DNA from 4 places in the Telluria mixta genome. Region 1 is predicted to be linked to each of the others. Evidence: predicted binding sites of a transcription regulator. Region 1 holds the regulator's gene; each other region holds the start of a gene.
What was found. Region 1 encodes sigma-54, which starts transcription at its own class of promoters, with help from an activator protein. Its sites were predicted from a motif close to TGGCANGNAANCTGCTTT; they were not measured.
Positions count from the first base shown of each region.

Region 2: a site for sigma-54 is predicted at 1,772-1,789, ahead of P0M04_RS11415 (PEP-CTERM sorting domain-containing protein). Genes of this name have one in related genera too.
Region 3: a site for sigma-54 is predicted at 1,214-1,231, ahead of P0M04_RS11440 (PEP-CTERM sorting domain-containing protein). Genes of this name have one in related genera too.
Region 4: a site for sigma-54 is predicted at 1,300-1,317, ahead of pqqA (pyrroloquinoline quinone precursor peptide PqqA). Genes of this name have one in related genera too.

Region 1 covers NZ_CP119520.1:1,507,196-1,510,157, forward strand. The annotation lists gene P0M04_RS06615 (enoyl-CoA hydratase/isomerase family protein) at 1-365, opposite strand, end outside; gene hpf (ribosome hibernation-promoting factor, HPF/YfiA family) at 468-827, opposite strand; gene P0M04_RS06625 (RNA polymerase factor sigma-54) at 905-2,419, opposite strand; gene lptB (LPS export ABC transporter ATP-binding protein) at 2,422-2,962, opposite strand, start outside.
Region 2 covers NZ_CP119520.1:2,561,980-2,564,941, forward strand. The annotation lists gene P0M04_RS11405 (acyltransferase family protein) at 44-1,051, shown strand; tRNA gene P0M04_RS11410 (tRNA-Gly) at 1,097-1,170, shown strand; gene P0M04_RS11415 (PEP-CTERM sorting domain-containing protein) at 1,233-1,736, opposite strand; gene P0M04_RS11420 (hybrid sensor histidine kinase/response regulator) at 2,059-2,962, shown strand, end outside.
Region 3 covers NZ_CP119520.1:2,569,804-2,572,765, reverse strand. The annotation lists gene recQ (DNA helicase RecQ) at 1-401, shown strand, start outside; gene trmB (tRNA (guanosine(46)-N7)-methyltransferase TrmB) at 405-1,085, opposite strand; gene P0M04_RS11440 (PEP-CTERM sorting domain-containing protein) at 1,271-1,912, shown strand; gene P0M04_RS11435 (succinylglutamate desuccinylase/aspartoacylase family protein) at 1,998-2,962, shown strand, end outside.
Region 4 covers NZ_CP119520.1:2,646,425-2,649,386, forward strand. The annotation lists gene pqqC (pyrroloquinoline-quinone synthase PqqC) at 1-215, opposite strand, end outside; gene pqqB (pyrroloquinoline quinone biosynthesis protein PqqB) at 212-1,120, opposite strand; gene pqqA (pyrroloquinoline quinone precursor peptide PqqA) at 1,167-1,241, opposite strand; gene P0M04_RS11795 (VOC family protein) at 1,441-1,818, shown strand; gene moaC (cyclic pyranopterin monophosphate synthase MoaC) at 1,821-2,318, opposite strand; gene P0M04_RS11805 (M48 family metalloprotease) at 2,415-2,962, shown strand, end outside.

The DNA.
Region 1 (2,962 bases):
GCGATGCCCATGCCGCCGCCCATCACGACGCCGTCCATCAGGGAGATGAACGGCTTCGGATAAAAGTGAATGAGGTGATTGAGCGCGTATTCCTCGGTGAAAAAATCTTCCAGCAGCGGGCTGCCCGTCTGCGGCGTGGCCCTGCCCGCTTCGTGGAAAAAGCGGATGTCGCCGCCGGCGCACAAGGCCTTGTCGCTGCTGCTCTTGATGACGACGGCGTCGATGCCGGCATCGATGCGCCAGGCGAGCAGCGTGGCGGTGAGCGCGCGGACCATGTCCAGCGACAGCGAGTTCAATGCCTTCGGGCGGTCCAGGGTGATGATGCCGGTGCGGTTGGCGACCCGCGATAAAACGTAGTCGGTCATGTCTCGTTGTTATTGAAATAATCAGACCGACATTGTAGCGCCCATAAAAACGAAAAGGGCGCCGATGCGCCCTTCGTTTCTGGTGCTACTGCACGCGTGGCATCACGCCGCGGCGGGCTCTTCCTCCCCACCCTCGGACATGCGCTTGATACACGCGTTGTCATGATCCTTGAGCATTTGCTTGTATTTGACGACCTGGCGGTCCAGGCGGTCCATCAACATGTCGATCGCGGCGTATAGGTCGTGCGCGGCACTGGCGACATGGACGATCTTGCCCGCGAGGCGCAGGTTGATCTCGGCTTTCTGGCGTTTTTCTTTCTCGGTGAGATTGTCGATGCAGAGGATGACGTGGGAGTCGATCACTTGATCGAAATGACGGGTGATGCGTTCGAGCTTGTTCTGTACGTATTCTCGGATGGCTGGAGTTACATCGAGATGATGTCCGCTGATTGTGAGATTCATACACACTCCTTTGAAGATGCACTGCCGTCAAGTGCGCGCATCCGGCGCAATGGGCCAGTGGTGTTGCAAGAGCTTTGCTACAGGGATTTGCGGAGACTAACGGGTGGGATCTTCAGCGCCTCACGGTACTTCGCAACCGTGCGTCGCGCGATAACCATTCCCTGTTCCCCTAGCATCTCCGCGATCTTGCTGTCGGATAAAGGGTTCTTGGGGTCTTCTGCTCCTGTCAGTTGAACGATGAGTGCCCGTATTGCCGTCGACGATGCTTCGCCTCCCGCTTCGGTGGCAACGTGACTCCCGAAGAAATACTTCAACTCGAACATGCCGTGCGGGGTCAGCATATATTTCTGAGTTGTGACTCGAGAAATTGTGCTCTCGTGTAGACCTAGTGTATCAGCTATCTCACGTAAAACAAGGGGCCGCATCGCGACTGCGCCATGGGAAAAAAAGTTGCGCTGGCGATCGACAATTGCCTGAGCTACACGGAGGATCGTGTCGAAGCGCTGGCGCATGTTCTTGATGAGCCACTTGGCTTCCTGCAACTGCGCGTTCATCTGCGTTTCCGATTTGCCCTGCTTCATCAGCGAGGCGTACAGGCTGTTCACGCGCAGGCGCGGCATCACTTCCGGATTCAGTTGCACGCTCCAGCCATCCTTGGCGCGGCGCACGATCACGTCGGGAACCACGAAGTCCGACACGTCCGACGCGAACGCCGCGCCCGGATGCGGATTGCACTGGCGGATGACGGCCTGGGCTTCGCGCAGGTCTTCGTCGTCGCAATCGAGCGCCTTCTTCAGCTTGTTGAATTCGCGCTGCGCGAACCACGTCAGGTATTTTTCGACGATGACGAGCGCCATGCGCCGCGTGACCATCGGCACACCGGGCATGCGGCGGATCTGCAGGGCCAGGCATTCGGCCGCGCTGCGCGCGCCCACGCCGGGCGGGTCCATGCTTTGCACGAGAGCGAGCGCCGTGCGCAATTCCTCGAACTCGATTTCCAGTTCTTCCGGCAGGCGCGCGTGGATGTCTTCCAGCGGTTCTTCCAGATAGCCGTTGTCGTCGAGCGCATCGACGACGAGCTCCACGAGCGCGCAGTCGCGCGCCGCGCAGCACGTCATGCGCACCTGTTCCATCAAATGTTCGCGCAGGGTGACGGGGCTCGCCTCCAGCTGCGGGCGGCCGTCCTCCTCCTCGCCGCCGCCGCTGCCGCTGCGGCCGTATTCGCCCCAGTCCTCGCCGCCTTCGCCGCCACCTTCTCCGCTGTCGCCGCCGGCGTCACCGCCTTCGCCATTGCCGCTCTCGGCGGGCGCACTGCCGCCTTCTTCGCCGTTGCCCTGGGCGGCGGGCGCCTCGCCCGCCTGCGATGACGCCGGCGCGCCGATGGTGGCGTTATTTATGGCACCGTCCGCCAGCAGGCGCACGGAGCGGTCGAGCGGATCGTCGAGCCGTTCGAGCAGCGGATTCTCGCTCAGGACCTGCTCGATTTCCTGGTGGAGCTCGAGCGTGGACAGCTGCAGCAGGCGGATCGACTGCTGCAGTTGCGGCGTCAGTGCAAGGTGCTGTGAGGTCTTGAGTTGCAGCGTCTGTTTCATGACTACATTCGGAAGTGTTCGCCCAGGTAGACGCGGCGCACCGATTCGTTGGCGATGATGTCGTCGGGTCGGCCGGATGCCAGCACCGCCCCCTGGTTGATGATGTAGGCGCGGTCGCAGATGCCCAGCGTCTCGCGCACATTGTGGTCCGTGATCAGCACGCCGATGCCGCGCTCCTTCAGGAAGCGCACGATACGTTGGATCTCGATGACGGCAATTGGATCCACGCCGGCGAACGGTTCGTCCAGCAGCACGAAGCGCGGATTGGTCGCGAGCGCGCGCGCGATCTCCACACGGCGGCGTTCGCCACCGGACAGCGACAGCGCCGGACTCTCGCGCAGCTTCTCGATCTGCAGCTCGGCCAGCAGCTCGTCGAGACGTTCGGTGATGCGCGCCTTGGTGAGCGGCTTGCCGTTCTCGCGCTGCAATTCCAGCACGGCGCGGATGTTCTCTTCCACCGTCAGCTTGCGGAACACCGACGCTTCCTGCGGCAGGTACGACAGACCCAGCAGCGCGCGCCGGTGGATCGGCAGGCTCGTGATG
Region 2 (2,962 bases), 1.1 Mb from region 1:
CAACCAACTTGCAGGATTGCGGGGGATCTGTGCCTGGTGGGTGGTGTTTTACCATTCCCTCGCGTTGATGGATGATTCGGTGCCGCTGCCGGTCAAGCACTTCATCTCGCACGGCTACCTGGCCGTCGACCTGTTTTTCCTCCTGAGCGGCTTCGTGATCTTCCTGAGCTATCACGCCTCGCTGTCGACGAATTTTCCGCACAGCGTCGGCAAATTTTACTGGAACCGGTTTTCGCGCATCTATCCGCTGCACGTCGTCATGCTGGCGGGCTACCTGATCCTCTTCGGCGCCTTCACGTTCCTGTCGACCAGCCACACCGCGCCGGAATCCTATACCTGGGGCGCATTTGTCCAGAGTATGTTTCTGGTGCACATGTGGTTCGGTGGCGATCTCACCTGGAACGTGCCGTCGTGGTCGATCAGTTCGGAATGGTTCGTCTACCTGTTCTTCCCGCTGATGGCATACAGCCTGCGCAAGCTGCGCGGCGGTATCGTCGCGCACCTGCTGAGCATTGCGCTGGCCGCCGTCGTCCTGCACGTGATCTACTCGCTGAGCGGGCTCCATTCCATCGGCGCCGACATTTCCCATATGGCCCTCGTGCGCACCATGTTCGAATTCCTGATGGGCGTGTTCGTCGGCTCGCTGTTCGTCAACCACCGGGATTTCCTGGTGCGCAATGCCCGGGTGGCGCTCGCGGGCTTCGTCGCGCTGTGCGTGCTGTACGCCACGACGCCGACGCCCGATTACGCGCTGATTCCGATCATCTTTGCGCTCCTGATCGCGTACCTGAGCGTGACGACCTCGTGGATGACCGCCATCCTGTCCACGCCGGTGCTCGTCTATCTGGGGGAAATCTCGTATTCGACGTACATGGTGCATTACCTCGTCTACGATCTGCTGAAAGCCGTCTTCATGTCCGACCCGCACCACATCGACCAGTTGTACCTGTGGCTGTCGTTCGTGGTCGTCTTCGTCCTGTCGGTGCTCCTGCATCACGCCGTGGACATGCCGTCCCAAAAATACTTCCGGCGCCGCCTGTCGACGCGCTAGGCAACGTTGTCAATCCATGCAAAACCCGCGTAGAATGCGGGCAACGCGGGTGTAGCTCAATGGTAGAGCAGAAGCTTCCCAAGCTTACGACGAGGGTTCGATTCCCTTCACCCGCTCCAGTCTGAAATAAAAAATGCCTGCATCAGCAGGCATTTTTTTATGGAGCGACAGTCGCGTGCGATCAGCCCTGGCGCTTGCGGCGCAGCGCGCCGAGGCCGGCCAGGCCGAGGCCCAGCAGTGCCAGCGAGGCCGGTTCCGGAACGGCGCGGGTGACGTGGTCGACGACCACGTTGTCCAGCGAGTTATAGCCGGGGTCGTTGCGGGTGATGAAACTCAGCGTGGCATTGTCCGCCGCGGCGATGAACGACGTCGTAAAGTGACCGCCGGTCGAGGTGCTGAAGAATTGGGTGCCATTCAGTGCCACGGCCATCGAGCCCCAGCTCACCGCGATGTCGAAATTGATCGTATAGGTTTCGCCGGCAATCGTGGCGATGACCTGGTTCAGGAAGGCATTGCTGCCCACGGCGCCGTCGTTCCACCGGCTGTTATTGAAGTTGGAATACCCGGTATTGCCCGTCAGCGTCCAGTTGCTGCCGCCGGCGGCGAAATCGCCGTTCGTGACGAGGTTGGCGCTCGCGGAGGTGCTGACGGCCAGCAGGGCGATGGCAGAGAAAAGTTTTTTCATGAGACTCTCCAGGAAATTATCGTTATGAAACGGTAAAAGCATCTTCCGTGCCAGAAATCTATTTCCTAGCATTTATAAGGACTTATCCAAGGGGAAATTTTAATTGCAGATATGCATGTAAAAAAAGCCGACACATGGCCGGCTTCGGTTGAGCTGCATTAAAAAAGGTGCCGGTCTTTACCCGTAATGCGTTTCGGCCCGGCCGTCCCGCCGTGCGCGCCCTGCGGCTAGCCCTTATGGCACACTGGTGTTGTCGCTCCATCCAGTATCAATCATGCAAGAACACGGACGCCAGTCTGATGAACGTATCACCCCTCCGGACATGCCCGAGCACGCCGGCGCCCTGATGTTCCTGAGCGGCGGCGGCGAAGTCGGCGCGATGATGCGCGCACACGACTGGTCGACGTCGCCGCTGGGCCATCCGCGCACGTGGCCGCAGGCGCTGCGCACGGTGGTCGGCCTGATGCTCAACTCGAAACTCCCCATGTTCGTTGCGTGGGGGACGGAACTCGCCTTCCTGTACAACGATCCGTATCGCGAGGTCCTCGGCGACAAGCATCCGGCCGCGCTGGGCAGGCCGTTCCACGACATCTGGTCCGAGATCTGGCACGACATCGGCCCGCTGATCGAGCGCGCGCTGCGCGGCGAGGCCACGTATGCCGACCGCCTGTACCTCGTAATGAACCGCCACGGCTACGACGAACCGACTTGGTTCACGTTTTCGTATTCGCCCGCGCGCGACGAGAACGGGGCCATCGCCGGCATCTATTGCGCGTGCGTCGAGGTCACCGACCAGGTGCTCGCCGAGAAATACCGCAACGAGGAGAACGAGCGGCTGCGCGGCCTGTTCTCGCAGGCGCCGGGGATCATGGCCGTGCTGCGCGGTCCCGAGCACGTGTTCGAGCTCACGAACCAGTCGTACATGCAGCTGGTCGGCCACCGTCAGATCGTCGGCAGGCGCGCGCGCGAGGCGCTGCCGGAAATCGTCGGCCAGGGCTTCCTCGAACTGCTCGACCGCGTGTACGCGACGGGCGAACCGTTCGTCGGCCATGCGCTGCCCGTGCGCCTGCAGCGCGAGCCGGAAGGGCCGCTGGAAGAGCGCTACATCGACTTCGTCTACCAGCCGATCCGCGACGAGAACGGGGCCGTCAGCGGCATTTTCGTGGAAGGCAGCGACGTCACCGACCGCAAGCTCGTCGAGGACGAACTGCGCGCCGCCAACCGCC
Region 3 (2,962 bases), 1.1 Mb from region 1:
TCGCCCTCGGCCTCGTCACCGTCGACCACGACGCGTTCAGCTCATTGAAGCTGACGGAAGCGGCGCGGCCCGTGCTGAAAGGCGAGCAGAAGGTGCAGTTGCGCCAGTACCAGAAGCCCGTGAAACCCAAGCGCACGTCCACGCCGCGCGGCAGCTACGAGGAAGTCGAGCTGTCGAAGTCGGAACAGGCCATCTTCGACAAGCTGCGCTGGTGGCGCGTGGAGACGGCGCGCGCGCACGGCGTGCCCGCATACGTCGTGTTCCAGGACGCCACCCTGCGCGAGATCGCCAAGGTCAAGCCGGTGTCGCTCGACCAGTTGCGCGGCGTCTCGGGCGTCGGCGAGAAGAAGCTGACGTCCTATGGCGACGAGATCGTCGGGATCATCAGCGAAATGGTGTGACCGTTACTTCTTCGTGAAGACAAGGTCCCACACGCCGTGGCCGAGTTTCAGGCCGCGGTTCTCGAACTTGGTCAGCGGCCGGTACGACGGCTTCTCCGCATAGCCCTCGGCCGTGTTCTGCAGCGCCGGCTCGTTGCCCAGCACTTCCAGCATCTGGACCGCGTAATCTTCCCAGTCGGTGGCGCAGTGAATATAACCGCCCTGCGCCAGCTTCTGGCACAGCAGTTGGACGAACGGCGGCTGGATCAGGCGGCGCTTGTTGTGGCGCGCCTTGTGCCACGGGTCGGGGAAGAAGATGTGCACGCCGGCCAGCGTCCCATCGGCGATCATGTTGTTCAGCACCTCGACGGCGTCATGCTGGATGATGCGCAGGTTCTGGATGTCCTGCTCGCCGGCCAGTTTCAGCAGGCTGCCCACGCCCGGCGTGTGCACTTCGACGCCGACGAAATCCTTGTCCGGCGTCGCCTTGGCGATGTGCGCCGTCGTGTCGCCCATGCCGAAGCCGATCTCCAGGATCAGCGGCGCGGTGCGGCCGAACGGGGCGTGGAAATCGAATTGGGCCTTGCGGTACTCGATCAGGTAATGCGGGCCGTACGCTTCCAGCGCGCGCGCCTGGCCGGTCGACAGGCGGCCGGCGCGGGTGACGAAACTGCGGATGCGGCGTTCGGTCGGGTCGTAGAGCATGGCGCGGCCCTGCTCGTTGGTAGGCGTATCGGAAGACATGATCGGTTTGGACTGGACTGAAAGGGTCGACATTATAGCCCAAGCCCTATCGGAAACATGGGCACCGACGCAGCCTAAAAATTACTTCTTGACATGTAAATTGCCAATGTGAAAACATTCGGTTTTTACCTCAGAGAAGAACCGCGATGATTTCCTTTGTACGCAACCTGTCGATGGCCGCCTGCCTGGCCGCGCTGTCCCTGCCCGCCGCCGCGGGCGTCGCCAACATCTGGACGAACGACACCTATACGGATACGGGCGCGCTGGGCCAGACCTGGACCGTCTCGTGGTCGGGCTGGAATGCCTACGAAATGGGCAGCGACGTCGCGATCGAGGGCCCGGACCTGGGATACAGCTTCCGCTCGCCGCGCCCCGGCGACGCGTACAACGGCACCCCGACGCAGACCTATGTCTTCGCCACGACGGCTGCGCACAGCGGCGACCTGGCGCTGGTCATCGATCTGTCGTCGAACGGACTGTGGGCCAACTCGGCGACCGACATGTACATCTGGCAGGGCGATACCGATCACAAGACGCGCCTTGCGGGTGCCACCGGCGACGCCGTCGAACGCGCGGACGTGACGCTGAACCTGACCGCAGGCCAGGCATGGGGCTTCATGGCCGTCAGCGGCAGCATCGGCGACGACACCCATTATTCCGGCAACCTGTACGGCAACTTCAACGTGACCGCCGCCGGCCCGTCCGGCGACGTGCCGGAGCCGGCATCGCTGGCCCTGCTGGGCCTGGGCGCCCTGGGCGCAATCGCTGCGCGCCGTCGCAAGGGCTGAGCGCAGCGTCCGGCGCGGCCGGGTGGAATGGAGCGGGGTGCGGAGCCGATCTCGGACATAATGACGTGTCACCGAAGGAGCCCGCATGCAGACCATCATCCATCCCATCGCCACCGAGGACAACGTCGCGGCCTACCGCCTGACGTCCTTCCACTACGGCGCACCCGGCAGCGGAAAAAAGGTCTACATCCAGGCCTCGCTACACGCGGACGAGGTGCCCGCGATGCTCGTCGCGCACGTCCTGCGCCGTGAGCTCGACCGGCTGGATGCGGAACACAAAGTCACCGGCGAGATCATCCTGGTGCCGGCCGCGAATCCGATCGGGCTGTCGCAGGTGATCCACGGCGCGCCGTTCGGGCGTTTCGATCTCGCCACCGGCACCAATTTCAACCGCTCGTACCGGCACGTGGCCGCGGCGTTGAAGACGTCGCTTGAGGACAAGCTGGGTTCCGACCCCGCCGCCAACGCAGCTCTCGTGCGCGAGCACGCGCGCCGCGAGGTGGCGGCCTGGCTGCCGAAGAACGCGACGGAAGAACTCAAGAAGACGCTGCTGGGCATGGCGATCGACGCCGACATCATGCTCGACCTCCACTGCGACAACGAGGCCGTGCTGCACATGTACACGGGCACGCCGCTGGCCGAACGGGTGAAACCGCTGGCCGCGCTGATGGGCGCGCACGCTGTGCTGCTGGCGACCGAATCCGGCGGCGAGCCGTTCGACGAAGCCTGCAGCCGCGTATGGTGGGAACTGGCGGAACACTTCGGCGACCGTTTCCCGATTCCCTCCGGCTGCGTGGGCGTGACGGTCGAGCTGCGCGGCGAGAACGACGTGCGCTACGACCTGGCCGAGCAGGACGCGCACGCGCTGCTGCAATACCTGGCGCGCGAAGGCGTCGTCGACCTGCCCGTCGAGCCGCTGCCGGCGCCGCTGTGCGAGTCGACACCTTTGGAAGGCGTGGAACCGCTGCATGCGCCGCATGCGGGCGTGCTCGTGTTTTTGAAACAGCTGGGCGACCAGGTGCAGGCGGGCGACGCCGTCGCCGACATCGT
Region 4 (2,962 bases), 1.1 Mb from region 1:
GTGGCGCGGTCCGGGCAATTGGCGATGATGGCGCCATCCTTTTGCGGGATATTGACCTGGTAATAGAACCGGTTGGCGACCCACCCGCGGATCTGGTCCGGGCCCAGCAGGCCGTCATTCATTTTGACGTTGAACGGATGGTAGATGTGATAGCCGGCGCCTCGTGCGCGCAGTTGCGCCTCGAATTCGTCGCGGCTCCATGCGTCGATGCTCATAGCGTGATCTCCATGCCGTCGAACGCGACCTCGATGCCGTGGTGTGCGAGCAGGGCGCGCTCGTCCGAGTCTTCGTCCAGGATCGGATTCGTGTTGTTGATGTGGATGAGCACCTTGCGCCGCGCCTTGACGCCGTCGAGCACGGCGATCATGCCGTCGTCGCCCGATTGCGGCAGGTGGCCCATGTCGGCCGCCGTTTTTTTGGAAAACCCCAGCGCGATCATTTCGTCCGCACGCCAGAACGTGCCGTCGACGAGCACGCAATCCGCTTTCTGCAGCGCGGCGTCCACGTGCGGATCGATCGCGCCGAGTCCGGGCGCGTAGAACACGGTTTTTCCCGTTTGCGTATCCTCGATCAGCAGGCCGATGTTGTCGCCCGGGTGCGGATCGTTGCGGTGGTCGGAATACGGCGGTGCCTTGCTGTTCAGCGCCAGCGGCGTGAAGCGGATGCCGTCGATGCCGGGCACGTGCATGCCGCCTTCGATCGGCAGCTCATGCCAGCGCACGCCGCAATAGTGCGACAGCACGGGCACGAGCGGCAGACCCTGGTTGAGTTCGCGCCAGACCTGTGCGGTGCAATAGAGAGGTAGCTCTTTCCCCTCGCGCAGCATCAGGAGGCCTGTGACATGGTCGATCTGCGCATCCATCAGCATGACGGCGGCGATACCGGAATCGCGCCGGGCGCGCGCCGGCTGCAGGGCCGGTGTCGCGCGGATCTGCGCGAGGATGTCCGGCGACGCGTTGATCAGGACCCAGTCGGTCCCGTTGCCGGACACGGCGATCGACGATTGCGTGCGCGCCGTTGCGCGGATGGTGCCGTTGCGCAGTCCGGCGCAATTGCGGCAATTGCAGTTCCACTGCGGGAAACCGCCTCCGGCCGCGGAGCCTAATACGACGATGTTCATGACGGGATCCGGTAAGCCCGCGGCAGCGCCGCGGGCGGGTGCTGTGTCAGCGATTCGCGATGTACATCGTGATTTCGAAACCGAAACGCCAGTCGATGAATTCAGGTTTGGTCCAGGCCATGGTTGTCTCCTTGATCGTTGGATGGGTTATGAATGCGCGACGCGCAGTCAAGGAGGAATTCGCAATATCCATGCCACATGGTGTGGCGCGGTATCTCAGGGGCGGGGCTGTGTCAAAGATGAACAGTTGTATTGCACGACGATACATCTGTGACAGAATTGTCCAGTTTCGATGATCACCTTCATCTCAAGGAGACGATATGGACGATGGGTACAAGCCGGATGGCTATAACGCGGTGTCGCCGTACTTGTTGGTGAAAGATGTGCGCGTCATGCTCGATTTCCTCGTGCACGCGTTCGGCGCGACGGAACTGCGGCGCCAGCCCGATGCCGAGGGCGGGATCCGGCATGCGGAAGTGCGCATCGGCGATTCGGTGGTGATGATGGGATGCCGGCCTGGCGCTGACCTGATCGCCTCGGTACACGTGTATGTCGAGGATGTCGACAGGGTCTACGCGCGGGCGCTGGACCACGGTGCGACGAGCCTGTCCGAGCCGCGCGACCAGCCGTATGGGGACCGGACGGCGGGGGTGCAGGATGGGCAGGGGAATTACTGGTGGATCGGGACGCGGTTGTGAGCTTACACCTGCGCCGTCCAGTCCCCGCTCTTGCCCCCGTGCTTTTCCAGCACGCGCACATTGGTCATGACCATCCCCCGATCCGCCGCCTTGCACATGTCATAAATGGTCAGCAGGCCGACCTGCACGGAAGTGAGCGCCTCCATCTCGACCCCGGTCTTGCCGTAGGTCTCCACCTGCGCCCGGCAATGCACGCTGTTGTTCGCCTCGTCGATCTCGAAATCGACGGCGACCCGCGTGATGGCCAGCGGATGGCACAGGGGGATGAGGTCGCTCGTCCGCTTGGCTGCCATGATGGCCGCGATGCGCGCCACGCCCAGCACGTCGCCCTTCTTGGCCGAGCCTGACGTCACCAGTGCCAGGGTGGCCGGCTGCATGCGGATGGTGCCGGCGGCGACGGCGATGCGGTGGGTTGCGTCCTTGGCGCCCACGTCGACCATGTGGGCTTGTCCGGTGGCGTCGAAGTGGGTTAGGGGGCTGTCGGCGGGGGATGTTGTCATGTTGTCGAGGGAGCGAAGTCACAAAATTTGACCCAGCAGTAGTAACGGCCGGGAAGCGGTTATCATAGCATCGTGAAACCTAACCCGATTTCAGCGATGTTGCAGCTTTCACCAAGGTGGCCGTGGCGCCGTGTCGCGGCGGCCGCCGCCGGCCTGGTCGTGGCCACCGCCGGCGCGCTTGCCGCCCCCACTGTTCCCGTCCTGCGCGGCGGCGCCGATACGACCGGGTTGCCGACGCTCGGCGATACCGCGCGTGCCGACTTGTCGCCCTTCCTGGAGCGCAAGCTGGGCGAGGAAATCATGAACGATATCCGGCGCGATCCCGATTACCTGGACGACGACGCGATCATCGAGTTCCTGAACAACTTCGGCGAAAACCTCGTGTCGTTTGCGCCCGGCGCGCGCGGGGAGACGAACGCCGATTTCTTCTTCTTTGCTGTGCGCGATCCGATGATCAACGCGTTCGCGCTGCCCGGCGGCTTCATCGGCGTGCACTCGCAGTTGCTGATCTCGGCGCAGAACGAATCGGAACTGGCATCCGTGCTGTCGCACGAGATCGGCCACGTGCAGCAGCGCCACATCGCGCGCATGATCGGCCAGCAGAAACAGGATGCGCTGCTGCCGCTGGCCGCGCTGCTGCTGGC